DNA from 2 places in the Micromonospora sp. NPDC051141 genome. Region 1 is predicted to be linked to the other one. Evidence: riboswitches for the same ligand, from Rfam matches in the RefSeq annotation. Region 1 holds a riboswitch; the other holds the start of a gene.

Region 1 (5,070 bases):
GACAGCTCGCCCGGCTCACCGAACTGCTCGCCGCCGACAGGGCGAAGACCGGCCGGCCGCACCTGTGGGGCGCGGCGGCGGCCCGGGAGCTGACGCTCACCGAGTGCGTCAACCGCGCCGACGCGCTGGTCTCCGACGTCTCCGGGGTCATCTCCGACTGGCTCTACTCCGGCAAGCCCTACGCGGTCACCGACACCGGCGCCGACGGCGCGCACTTCGTCGAGCGGTTCCCACTCGCGGCCACCGGCTACGTGTTGCGCCGCGACATGTCCAACGTGGACGACGTGCTCACCGCGCTGCTCGACACCGACCCGAAGGCTGCCGAGCGCTGGACGGCCCGGACCCGCTACCTGGGCGACTTCCCCGCCGACGGCTACGCCGAGGCGTTCCTCTCCGCCGCCCGCCGCGAGCTGGAACCGGACTGGGCCGTCCCGGCGCCGCGTCCGGCCTAGAGATAGGGGTCGAGCAGGGCGAGCACCGCCGCCGGGTCCTCGACGTGGGCGTGGTGGCCCAACCCGGGCAGGGTGGCCACCGGCACGCCGAACGCCTTGAGCTGGGCGTCCGTCACCATCGGATCCGTCTCGCCGCGCGCCAGCAGCACCGGCGCGTCGGCGGCGGCCAACAGGGCGGGCATGTCGGGCTCACCCACCGCGAACGCGGCCGGATCCATGGCCAGCCGCCACCGTCCACCGCCCCGCTCGTCGCCGCCGGGGTGGCTCCGGTGCCCGCGGCCGTCCTCCCGCCGCAGCCCCGCGTCGACCACCGGGTGGTCGGGGGCGAACAGGCCGGCGAGCCCGGAGACCCGCAGGTAGCGGCGGGCCGCCTCGTCACGGGTGGCGAACCAGGTCACCGGCCGGGCCGCCAACTCGTCCGCCTTGGCCAGCTCGGCCGGTGACCAGACCACCTTGATGCCCAGCCCGACCACCGCGTCGACCGGCAGGCCCCGCTGCCGTGCGGCGAGCGCCAGCGCCACCACACCACCGAGCGAGTGCCCGAGCAGCACCAGTCGGTCGTGCGGGCCGAGCCGGAGCGCGTCGAGCCCGTCCGCCACGCGCCGCGCCAGGGCCGCGAACGAGTACCCGGCGCCCGGCAACGGCGGTGACCAGCCGTGGCCGGCCAGGTCGGGGGCGAGCCAACGTCCCTGCCAGCGACGCTCCAGCAGCGGCGCCCAGGGCAACCACACCTCGCCGGTGGCGCCCATGCCGTGCAGGAGCACCAGGTGGCGGGTCGCCGTCGCATCGCCCATACGCCGCAGTCTGCCACCGCACGGACACCCCGCGCGAGACCACGCACGGCCGGTGCCGCCCCGGGTCGAATGGAACGCGGTGACCGTCCTCGGAACCGGGAGACACCACCGCGTCGTTCCAGAAGCTGGGCGCGGAGCGGTGTCGACGCGTCGGGCACGCCGGGCGGTGCTTGCGCCCGCAGCGCTACGAACTTGAGGGCGTGGACGGGTCGCCGTCCTGACCCGTCCACGCCATCAGGTTTGCAGGCTCCGGAGCACTGACTGTCCGCCAGCCAACGGCCGGGTGGGGCGGCGAGTGGAACGCGGTGGACGTCTGGGCGCGCGTGAGACATCCGTAGCGTTCCAGTGCCGGGCGTGCCTCAGTGGGTGCGTTGTCCGGTTTCGGGGTGGTGGGCGGCACGCTCGCGGCGGAATCGTCGACGGGGTGGCGGCGTTGTATCCCGGTGCACGGCCGAGGAAGGCAAGCGGCCCCCGCCGCCGGCCCCGCCCGGGAATGACGGTGGGTCCCCGGTCGTTGCACACACTTCCGGCGCCGCGATTGAGGCCCCCGCCCCGCGAGCAGCCAGAACTTGTCTTGTGCGCCTGACGGTGCCCGCACCCCCCGGGTGCGTTGACCCCCGAATGGAGCCCCCCGTGAACACGATGCTGCGTAAGAGTGTGCTGGGTATTGCTGGTCTGGCTTTCACCGGTGGTGTGTTCGCCGGTCCGATCGCCGGTCACGTCGAGTCCGCGCACGCCGCTACCGCCGGCAAGCCGGTCACGGTGGCGAGCGTGCAGGGTGAGCAGTCCACGATCAACCTGAACGACGAGCAGACGGCCAACGTCAAGGCGATCATCGCGGCGACGAAGAAGGCCGGGCTGCCGGAGCGGGCCGCGGTCATCTCGATCGCCACCGCGTTGCAGGAGTCGAAGCTGGAGAACCTGGGTCACCTCGGTGACCGCAACGACCACGACTCGCTGGGTCTGTTCCAGCAGCGCCCCTCCTCTGGTTGGGGCACCCCGGAGCAGATCACCGACCCCGAATACTCCACGCTCGCGTTCCTGAAGGGGTTGAAGCAGGTCGACGGCTGGCAGGACATGCCGCTGACCAAGGCCGCCCAGACCGTGCAGGTGTCGGCCTACCCGGACGCGTACGCGCAGTGGGAGAAGCAGGCCACCGACCTCGTCAACCAGCACTGGAACAGCTGAGACACCACGAAGGCCGGCACCCCGAACCGGGGTGCCGGCCTTCGACGCGTACGGTCAGGCGGAGTAGCCGCGCGTGGCCATCCAGTTCGCCAGGTCGATGGTGCTGACCCAGTACGCCGGCAGCGACGGGTCCGCCGAGTCGGCGATCCGTACGGTCCGGCCGTCGTTCTGGTAGCCGACCACGGCGATGTAGTGGCCGCCCGGGAACGAGTGCCAGCCGCCGTTGGTGTCGGTGGCGTCCCCGACGACGTTCGAGACCACCGCCCGGCCGTTGCGGACCGCGTTGACCACGTCGGCCTGGAGCCGGTCGATCTGCTCCTTGGTGGCCGCGCCAGGAATCATGCGGGTCCGGTACGGGTCGCCCTTGACCTGCTGGTTGAGCACCCGGGTGGTGTCCTCGGCCGAGTTGGTGCCCATCTCGGTGGTACCGAGCGCGACGGCGAGCGTGTCCTGGCTGCGCTCGATGCCGGTGGCGCTGAGCGCGTTCCGCACCGCGGCCGGGCCGCAGTAGTAGTAGGTGGTCTGCGCCTGGTAGTCGTAGTCGAGCACCTTGCTCGACGGCGGCTTCGGCGTGGCCTTGCGGGTGGTGTCCGGGTCGGCGACCTTCGCCGACGGCGAGGCCGTGGGCGAGGCGCTGGGCGAGCGGCGGGGGGAGGCGCTCGGCGAGGCGCTGGGCGACGCGCTCGGCGACGGGACGGCGATGCGCGCCTCGCTGCGGCTGGCGGTGTCGCCGAGGCGGGAGCCGAGTTCCGCCACCGCGGCGGTGTTCTCCTGCCGGGTCGGCGCGTCGTCGGTGGCGGTCAGCGCGGCGCCGGTGCCGCCGGCCAGCACGAGGGCCGCCGCCGAACCGGCGATGATCTGGTACGGACGCTCGGTCGCGAGGCGACGCAGGTGGCGCTTCAGGTGGTACTTCACGGGTTTCCTCCACGGGGGTGGGCGGCACGCGCCGACCCCGCGCGTGGAGGAACTCACACGCGCTGGCGGGCGGGACGGCCGCGGGAAGTCGCCCGGATGCCGGGCGGGACGGGGTCGGAAGCGCGTCGCGTCAGGCGAGCGCCGGCACCCCGGGGCCGTGGAGGCGGGGAGACGTTCGGGGGGTGGTGGGCACGGGATGGAACTCCTTCCGTGGCCGCCGACCGGGTTAGCTGACGGATTCGGGCGGGAAGTACGCCCTACCGCGGCCGTGGGCTCGCGGATTCACCCCGGTGTTGCGTTGGGTCCCCGGTTCGTATGCACGATTAGGCGGGTCGGCGCGGCGTCGCCATCTGCGATCGGGAACCGCACCGGACGCGCCGACACTACCGGCGGGTACACGCCCTGCCAAGCGCCCTCACCTGCGTAAACGTCCTCTACGACTACGGATTCGGAACAGCCGGTCACCGACCTCCCTCAATGGGACGAGCGGCCAGCTCGGCGCCGTGCGGCAGGAAGCGGACATCCGGACGGCGGAGAACCGGGCAACGGGCGCAGCAGGGGCCATCGATCCGGCCGGTCGCCGGCGGACACCTCCGGTGACCGGCCTCACCGGTTCCGGGTAACGATTCGGTCGACGTGCTCCCCGGGGGCGCTCAGCCGACGCGGGCCGGACGCCACCGGGCCCCCCGCACCGCCGACGGGACCGGAACGCGGCTCGCCGTCGGGACGCGGGACGTGGGCACCGGCCGCAGCGCCGTGGCAGCCGCGTACGCCTCGGCGGCGAGCGTGCGGGCCGCCTCGGCGGCCAGTTCGGCGTCCCGCCACGCCAGGCGTTCCCGCTCGGCGGCCGTCTCCCAGCCGGCCCGCCGACCGTCGCGGACGGTTCGGGCCAGCACGATCTCCTGCTCGGCCGGGTGCCGGCGCGGGTCCCACCCGTTGCGGTGGGCGAGCACGTCGGCGAGCTGGCGGGCGGTCAGCTCCCCCCGCCAGTGCGCGGTCATGGCGGCGTGGTGCAGCCAGCGCTCGCGCGCCGCGTACTCGGCGGGGGTGCGGGGGGTGTGCGGGGCGGGCAGCGCGCCGGCGCCGGCCAGGCGGCGGGCGGCGGCGTCCGCCTCGTCGTAGGCCCTCCAGGCCCGTTCGGCCTCGCTCTGGGCAGCCAGCCACTGCTCGCGACGGCGACGGGCGGTCTGCGCGGCCCCGGCCGCGGCCACCGCCACCTCGTCGGCGTAGCGGGCCAGGTCGGCGCGGTGGAGCGCCTCCGCGTCGACCGGTTCGGGTGCCGGCTCCTCCGCGCCGTCGCGTTCCGGTCGCGCGACCAGCACGGCGAGCAGGACGAGGGCGAGCACGGTCAGCGCCGACCAGATGGCGGCGGCCTCGGGGACGGCGGTGAGGAAATTGAGAAGAACGGTCTGCGACATGGTCGGCACCTCACGGAAGACAGTGGCGGGTAACTCCGCACGGCCGGTCGGGGGCGGGGCGCGGCCGGAGTTCGGGCGCCGCCGGGCCGCCGAGGGGCGGTGCGGGGTGAGGTTCGGTGGGCGCGGTCACGGGCCGGGCCCGTGGCGGGTCAGCGGGCGGGCGTGGACCTCGGCGGGTCAGCGGGCGGGCGGGGCCCGCGGACCGGACGGAGCCGGCGGCTGGCCGACCGGGAACGGGTGCCGCCCGGTCGGGGGCGGGACATCGCCCACCGGCTGCGGCTCGGGAACGCCGACGTGGCTCCG
Region 2 (5,070 bases), on a different contig from region 1:
CGGCCGGGCGCGCTGGCCAGCTTCGCGATCACCGACCGGCTGGAGCTCGGTCCGCTGCACTTCCCGGTCACCTACCAGGCGGACGTGCTGGTCGCCACCGAGGACGAGGTGGTCACCGTCGCCCGGCAGCAGCCGGCCACGACGGTGCGTAACCACACCCGGCTGCGCGACGAGCCCGACGGCGTGGTGCGGATCGACGTGGAGATCACGCTCACCGCGCCGGCACCGCTGTTCGGTTACGCGTTCCGCCAGGCACGGGCCGCTCACCTGGGCCTCGCCGCCCGCCTCGGCGCGACGCTGGAGGGCCGGCCCGCCTGATCCGCCCCCACGGCTTCCAGACGGACAGCACGGTGGCGATCAGCAGCAGCGTGGTGGAGACGGCCGGCGGCACCACCAGGTCGACCCGCAGGTGCGCGTCGGCTGCCCCGGCGAGCGCGCCGAGGTGCCGGATCCGGGGGGTCAGCAGGAGCAGCACCAGGCCGAGCATGACGGTGGTGAGCGCGATCTTCACCAGCACCCATCGCCAGCGCAGCAGGCCCCACGGAGTGAGCAGGGCGCTGGCGGTCCCGATCAGCCAGACCGCCACGCTCAGCGGTGCGAACAGCCAGGTGACCACCAGCGCCGCCGCCGGGTAGACCACGTCGGGATCGGCGCCCCGCAGCCCGGCGACGCCGAGCGCGAGCAGCGTCAGGTCGGTGCCGAGCCAGCCGAGCGAGGTGGCCAGGTGCGCGGTGAGCAGCGCCTTGCGGCCGGCGGGGGAGAGTCGTCTCATGTCCCGATCGTCGCCCCGGGGGGGGGGGGGGGGGGGGGGGGGGGGGGGGGGGGGGGGCCGGCGCGCGGCGGGGGGGGCCCCCCCCCCCCCCCCCCCCCCCCCCCCCCCCCCCCCCCCCCCCCCCCCCCCCCCCCCCCCCCCCCCCCGACACCCGGTGTACGTCGTGGGGCGTAGTGCTCAGTAGACCGACAGGTGCACGTGGTTGGTGTGGTCGCTGGACGGGTCGCCGTTGCCCCCGCTGTACGACTTCCAGCCGCTGCTGGGCAGCCAGATCTGCTTGAACCAGATCACGTAGAGCACGGCGAGCGGGTCGGCGTTGCGCACGAAGTACGCGGCCAGGTTGTTGCCGTACGTCCGGTCGCCGCCGCTGGCCACGCCGCCGAAGCCGCTCTTCTGGGCCGCGAAGTCGCAGGCCCGACCCTTCGGGTGCTCGCCGGAGCCGCTGGGTCGGTGGCAGGAGACGTACCTGGTGAAGCCGGCGGCCTGGGCCTGTTGCAGCGCGTGCAGCGTACGCGGGGTGATGCAGCCGCTGGCCGGCGTCGGGTCGTTGACGCTGCACGACTCGGCCGGCCAGGAGCCGTCGGAGTTGCGCTTGGCCGGCTTCGCGTTCGCGGTGGAGGTGCCCCGGATCCCGGTGCCGCCGCCGCTGCTGGCGGACGGCCGGTTGTTGGCCTCCTCCAGCGCCTGCTCGGCCTGCTCCTTGCGCTTGGCCATCACCGTGACCTGCTTGCGTTGCTCGCGGACCTCGCCGTCGAGCGCGGTACGGGTGCGGAGCGCCTCGTCGCGGGTGATGATCAGCTCGCGCAGCGTCCGGTCCTCGTGCGCGGCGACCGTCTCCAGGGCGGCGGCCCGGTCCATGAAGCCTTCCGGGCTGGTGCTGCCGAGCAGCGCCGCGGCGGTGCCCATCCGGCCGGTGCGGTACGCCACCTCGGCGATCTCACCGACCTTGGCGTTGCGCTCGACCAGCTCCGCGTCGATCGTCACGAGTCGTTCGTTGAGCTGCTTCTGCCGGGTCACCGACCGGGTCAGCGCGGCCTTGGCCTCCAGCCAGCCCTTGCTGGCGGCGTCGAGCTTGGCGCGCAGCGCCGGTGTGCCGCCCTCGTCGTCGTCACCGGGCGCGGCGGCGAGCCGGCCAGTCGGGGGCGCCGCCGAGGCGGGGGAGACCGGCGCCGTCACGAGGCCGAGGGCCAGCATCGCGACGAGCATGGCCGCCATCCGGGCGGCCGTCCGTCGTACAGGTGCCACTGGGGGCATTCACGTGTCCTTCCGTCAACCGCCGACCGGGTTAGCTGACGGGTTCGGGACGGAAGATCCCTACCGCTGACGCGGATGCACCCCACGTACGTGGTTCCCCGGCTCGCCCCGCGGGCGATTAGGCGACGGCCGCTCCGTCGGCGCCGGATGACGCCTGCGGGTCGGCCGCGACCGAGCCTACCGGCGTTGCCCGGGGTCGGCTCCGCCACCCGGAACCGAATACCGGGCAAAACCGGCATAAGCCAACAATAGCCACTCGAATTTAAGTCTGTCCTAACTACCAGCCGGTCGGGCCGCAGGCGCCGGCGGACGCTCCGGGTTCGATCTGCAACGTGGCGTGATCGATCGAGAAGTCCTCGTGCAGCGCGGCCCGGGCGGCGGCCAGCACGGTGGCGACCTCCGCGCCCGGATCGGTGGTCAGGTGCGCCGAGGCCACGTCCATGCCGGAGGTGAGCGTCCAGACGTGCAGGTCGTGCACCTCGGCCACGCCGGGCACGGCGGTCAGCCGGTCGTGCACGGCGGTCACCTGGAGGTGTTCCGGCGCGGCCTGCACCAGGATCCGCACCGCGGCCCGGCCGAGCCGCCAGGTGCGCGGCAGGATGAACAGGCCGATCGCCACCGCGACCAGCGGATCGGCCCACCACCAGTCGGTGACCGCGATGACCAGCGCGGCGCCGATCACGCCGAGCGAGCCGAGCAGGTCGCCCAGCACCTCCAGGTACGCGCCACGCAGGTTGATGCTCTCCTGGGCGCCGGAGCGCAGCAGCGCGAACGCGGCGATGTTGGCGAGCAGGCCGAGCACGGCCACCACCAGCATCGGCCCGGCGAGCACCTCCGGCGGCTCGCCGAACCGGCGTACCGCCTCGATCAGGACGTAGACCGCGACGGCGCCGAGCAGCACCGCGTTGGCCAGCGCGGCGAGCACCTCCAGCCGGTAGAGCCCGAACGTGCGTTGCGGGTCGGTCCGGGCGCGCCGGGTGGCGGTGATCGCCGCGAGCGCCATGCCGATGCCGAGCACGTCGGTGAACATGTGGCCGGCGTCGGAGAGCAGCGCGAGCGAACCGGTCGTGACGGCGGCCACCGCCTCGACCACCATCAACACGGCGAGCAGCGCGAACGCCGCCCAGAGCCGACCGGAGTGCCGGTGCGCCGCGTTGGCCACCGCGGCGCTGTGGTCATGACCTGCGCCCACGCACACACCCTCCCGCCCCGGGTCCCGGACGGACCCAATCTATGCTCACATCGCTATGTGTGCAAGTGACTGGGGCGTCAGCCCACCGGATCGAGCGTGGTCAGGCGCTGGGTGGCCCGGGACAGCGCGACGTAGAGCGTGCGGACACCCGAACCCGGGTCGGCCCGGATCTCGCTCGGCGCGACCAGCACCACCCCGTCGTACTCCATGCCCTTGGCCTGGAGGCTGGTGACCACCTGGAGCCGGCCCGCGTCGAGGTCGCCCAGCCAGCCGGCCACCTCGTCCCGGCGCGGCACCGGCGTGATCACGCCGACCGTGCCCTCCACCTCGGCCAGCAGCACCTGGACCGCCTCGACCGTGGCCGCCGGCAGCTCGGCCGCGGCCACCGTCCGCTCCACCGGTGGCACACCGGTGGAGCGCACCGCGACGGGCAGCGCCAGGTCCGGATACCGCCGGCGGATCTCCGCCGCCGCCACCGCGAAGATCTCCGCCGAGTTGCGGTAGTTGGTGGTCAGCTCGAAGCGACGCCGGGGCCGCCGCCCCAGCGCCTGGTCACGCGCCCGGTCCAGCTCCTGCGGATCGCCGGTCCAGGCGGTCTGCGCCGGATCGCCGACCACGGTCCACGAGGCCAGCCGGCCGCGCCGACCGACCATCCGCCACTGCATCGGCGAGACGTCCTGCGACTCGTCCACCACCACGTGGGCGAAGTCGCGGTAGTCCACCGGGCGCTCCCGGGCGGCGGCCCGGGCCGCGCGCTGCCGATCGGCGTACGTGCTCAGCTCGCGCACGCCGCCGGCCAACTGGTACGGGTCCCGCTTCGGCTTCGCCCGCCGCACCGGCGTGCCGAGCAGCGCGTCCAGCTCGTCCAGCAGCGCGACGTCGGCGACGGTCAACCCGTCGGTGTCCAGCGTCCGGTACGCGTCGGTGAGCAGCCGGATCTCGGCCGCGGAAAGGACCCCGCCGGCGTACCGGCGCAGCCGCTCGGGCCGGGCCAGCCAGCCCAGCACGTGACGCGGGTGCAGCCGGGGCCACCAGGCCTTGAGGAACTCGCGGAACTCCGGCCGCTCGATGATCTCGTCCTCGAACGCGGGCTGCTCCGGCAGCCGGCCCACCCGCAGCGTCCGGGCCTGCGCGTAGAGCGCGGCGAGCACGGCGTCGAACGCGGCCCGACGCACCTCGTTGCGACGCGCGCCCCGGGTCAGCGTGCGGTCCCGCACCGTGTCCAGCGCCGGCCGGTCCAGCCGCAGCAGCTCACCGCGGTAGAGCAGGCGCAGCTCGGCCGGCGAGTCCGGCACCGCGTCCCGCGCGGCGCGTTCCAGCACCCTCCGCATCCGCAGCGAACCCTTCACGGCCGCCACCTCCGGCGGGTCGGTCCGGGTCGCCGACAGGCCCGGGAACAGCGACCCGAGCGAGTGCAGCGTGGCGGTCTCCTCGCCGAGCGAGGGCAGCACCGAGGCGATGTACTCGACGAACACGCCGGACGGGCCGATCACCAGGATGCCGCCGCCGGCGTACCGGGCCCGGTCGGAGTAGAGCAGGTACGCGGCCCGGTGCAGCGCCACCGCCGTCTTGCCGGTGCCCGGGCCGCCGGAGACGATCGTGACGCCGCTGCCGGGGGACCGGATCGCCTCGTCCTGCTCCCGCTGGATGGTGGCGACGATGTCCCGCATCCCGCGACCGGTGGCCCGGGACAACGTGGCCAGCAGCGCGCCGTCCCCGACCACCGCCATGTCCGCCGGCGCGGCCTCCGGGTCCAGCAGGTCGTCCTCGATCCGGGTGACCCGCTCGGCGGCCGACTGGATCGTGCGCCGGCGCACCACGCCGCGCGGCTCGGCGGGCGTGGCCTGGTAGA

Evidence for each region. Region 1 has a riboswitch for cyclic di-AMP ahead of ACIA6B_RS03895 (C39 family peptidase). Riboswitches for the same ligand answer to the same signal wherever they lie in the genome.
Region 2: linked by a shared signal. The riboswitch ahead of ACIA6B_RS21220 (coiled-coil domain-containing protein) and the one ahead of ACIA6B_RS03895 (C39 family peptidase) in region 1 are both predicted to bind cyclic di-AMP.

The regions. Positions count from the first base shown of each region.
Region 1 is NZ_JBITFD010000002.1:333,403-338,472, reverse strand. Features, by position in the region: gene ACIA6B_RS03910 (CDP-glycerol glycerophosphotransferase family protein) at 1-452, shown strand, start outside; gene ACIA6B_RS03905 (alpha/beta fold hydrolase) at 449-1,246, opposite strand; gene ACIA6B_RS03900 (hypothetical protein) at 1,880-2,434, shown strand; gene ACIA6B_RS03895 (C39 family peptidase) at 2,489-3,349, opposite strand; cyclic di-AMP (ydaO/yuaA leader) riboswitch at 3,550-3,689, opposite strand; gene ACIA6B_RS03890 (hypothetical protein) at 4,003-4,767, opposite strand; gene ACIA6B_RS03885 (hypothetical protein) at 4,945-5,070, opposite strand, start outside.
Region 2 is NZ_JBITFD010000011.1:95,640-100,709, reverse strand. Features, by position in the region: gene ACIA6B_RS21230 (SRPBCC family protein) at 1-318, shown strand, start outside; gene ACIA6B_RS21225 (hypothetical protein) at 212-772, opposite strand; gene ACIA6B_RS21220 (coiled-coil domain-containing protein) at 950-2,026, opposite strand; cyclic di-AMP (ydaO/yuaA leader) riboswitch at 2,031-2,161, opposite strand; gene ACIA6B_RS21215 (cation diffusion facilitator family transporter) at 2,304-3,218, opposite strand; gene ACIA6B_RS21210 (HelD family protein) at 3,296-5,070, opposite strand, start outside.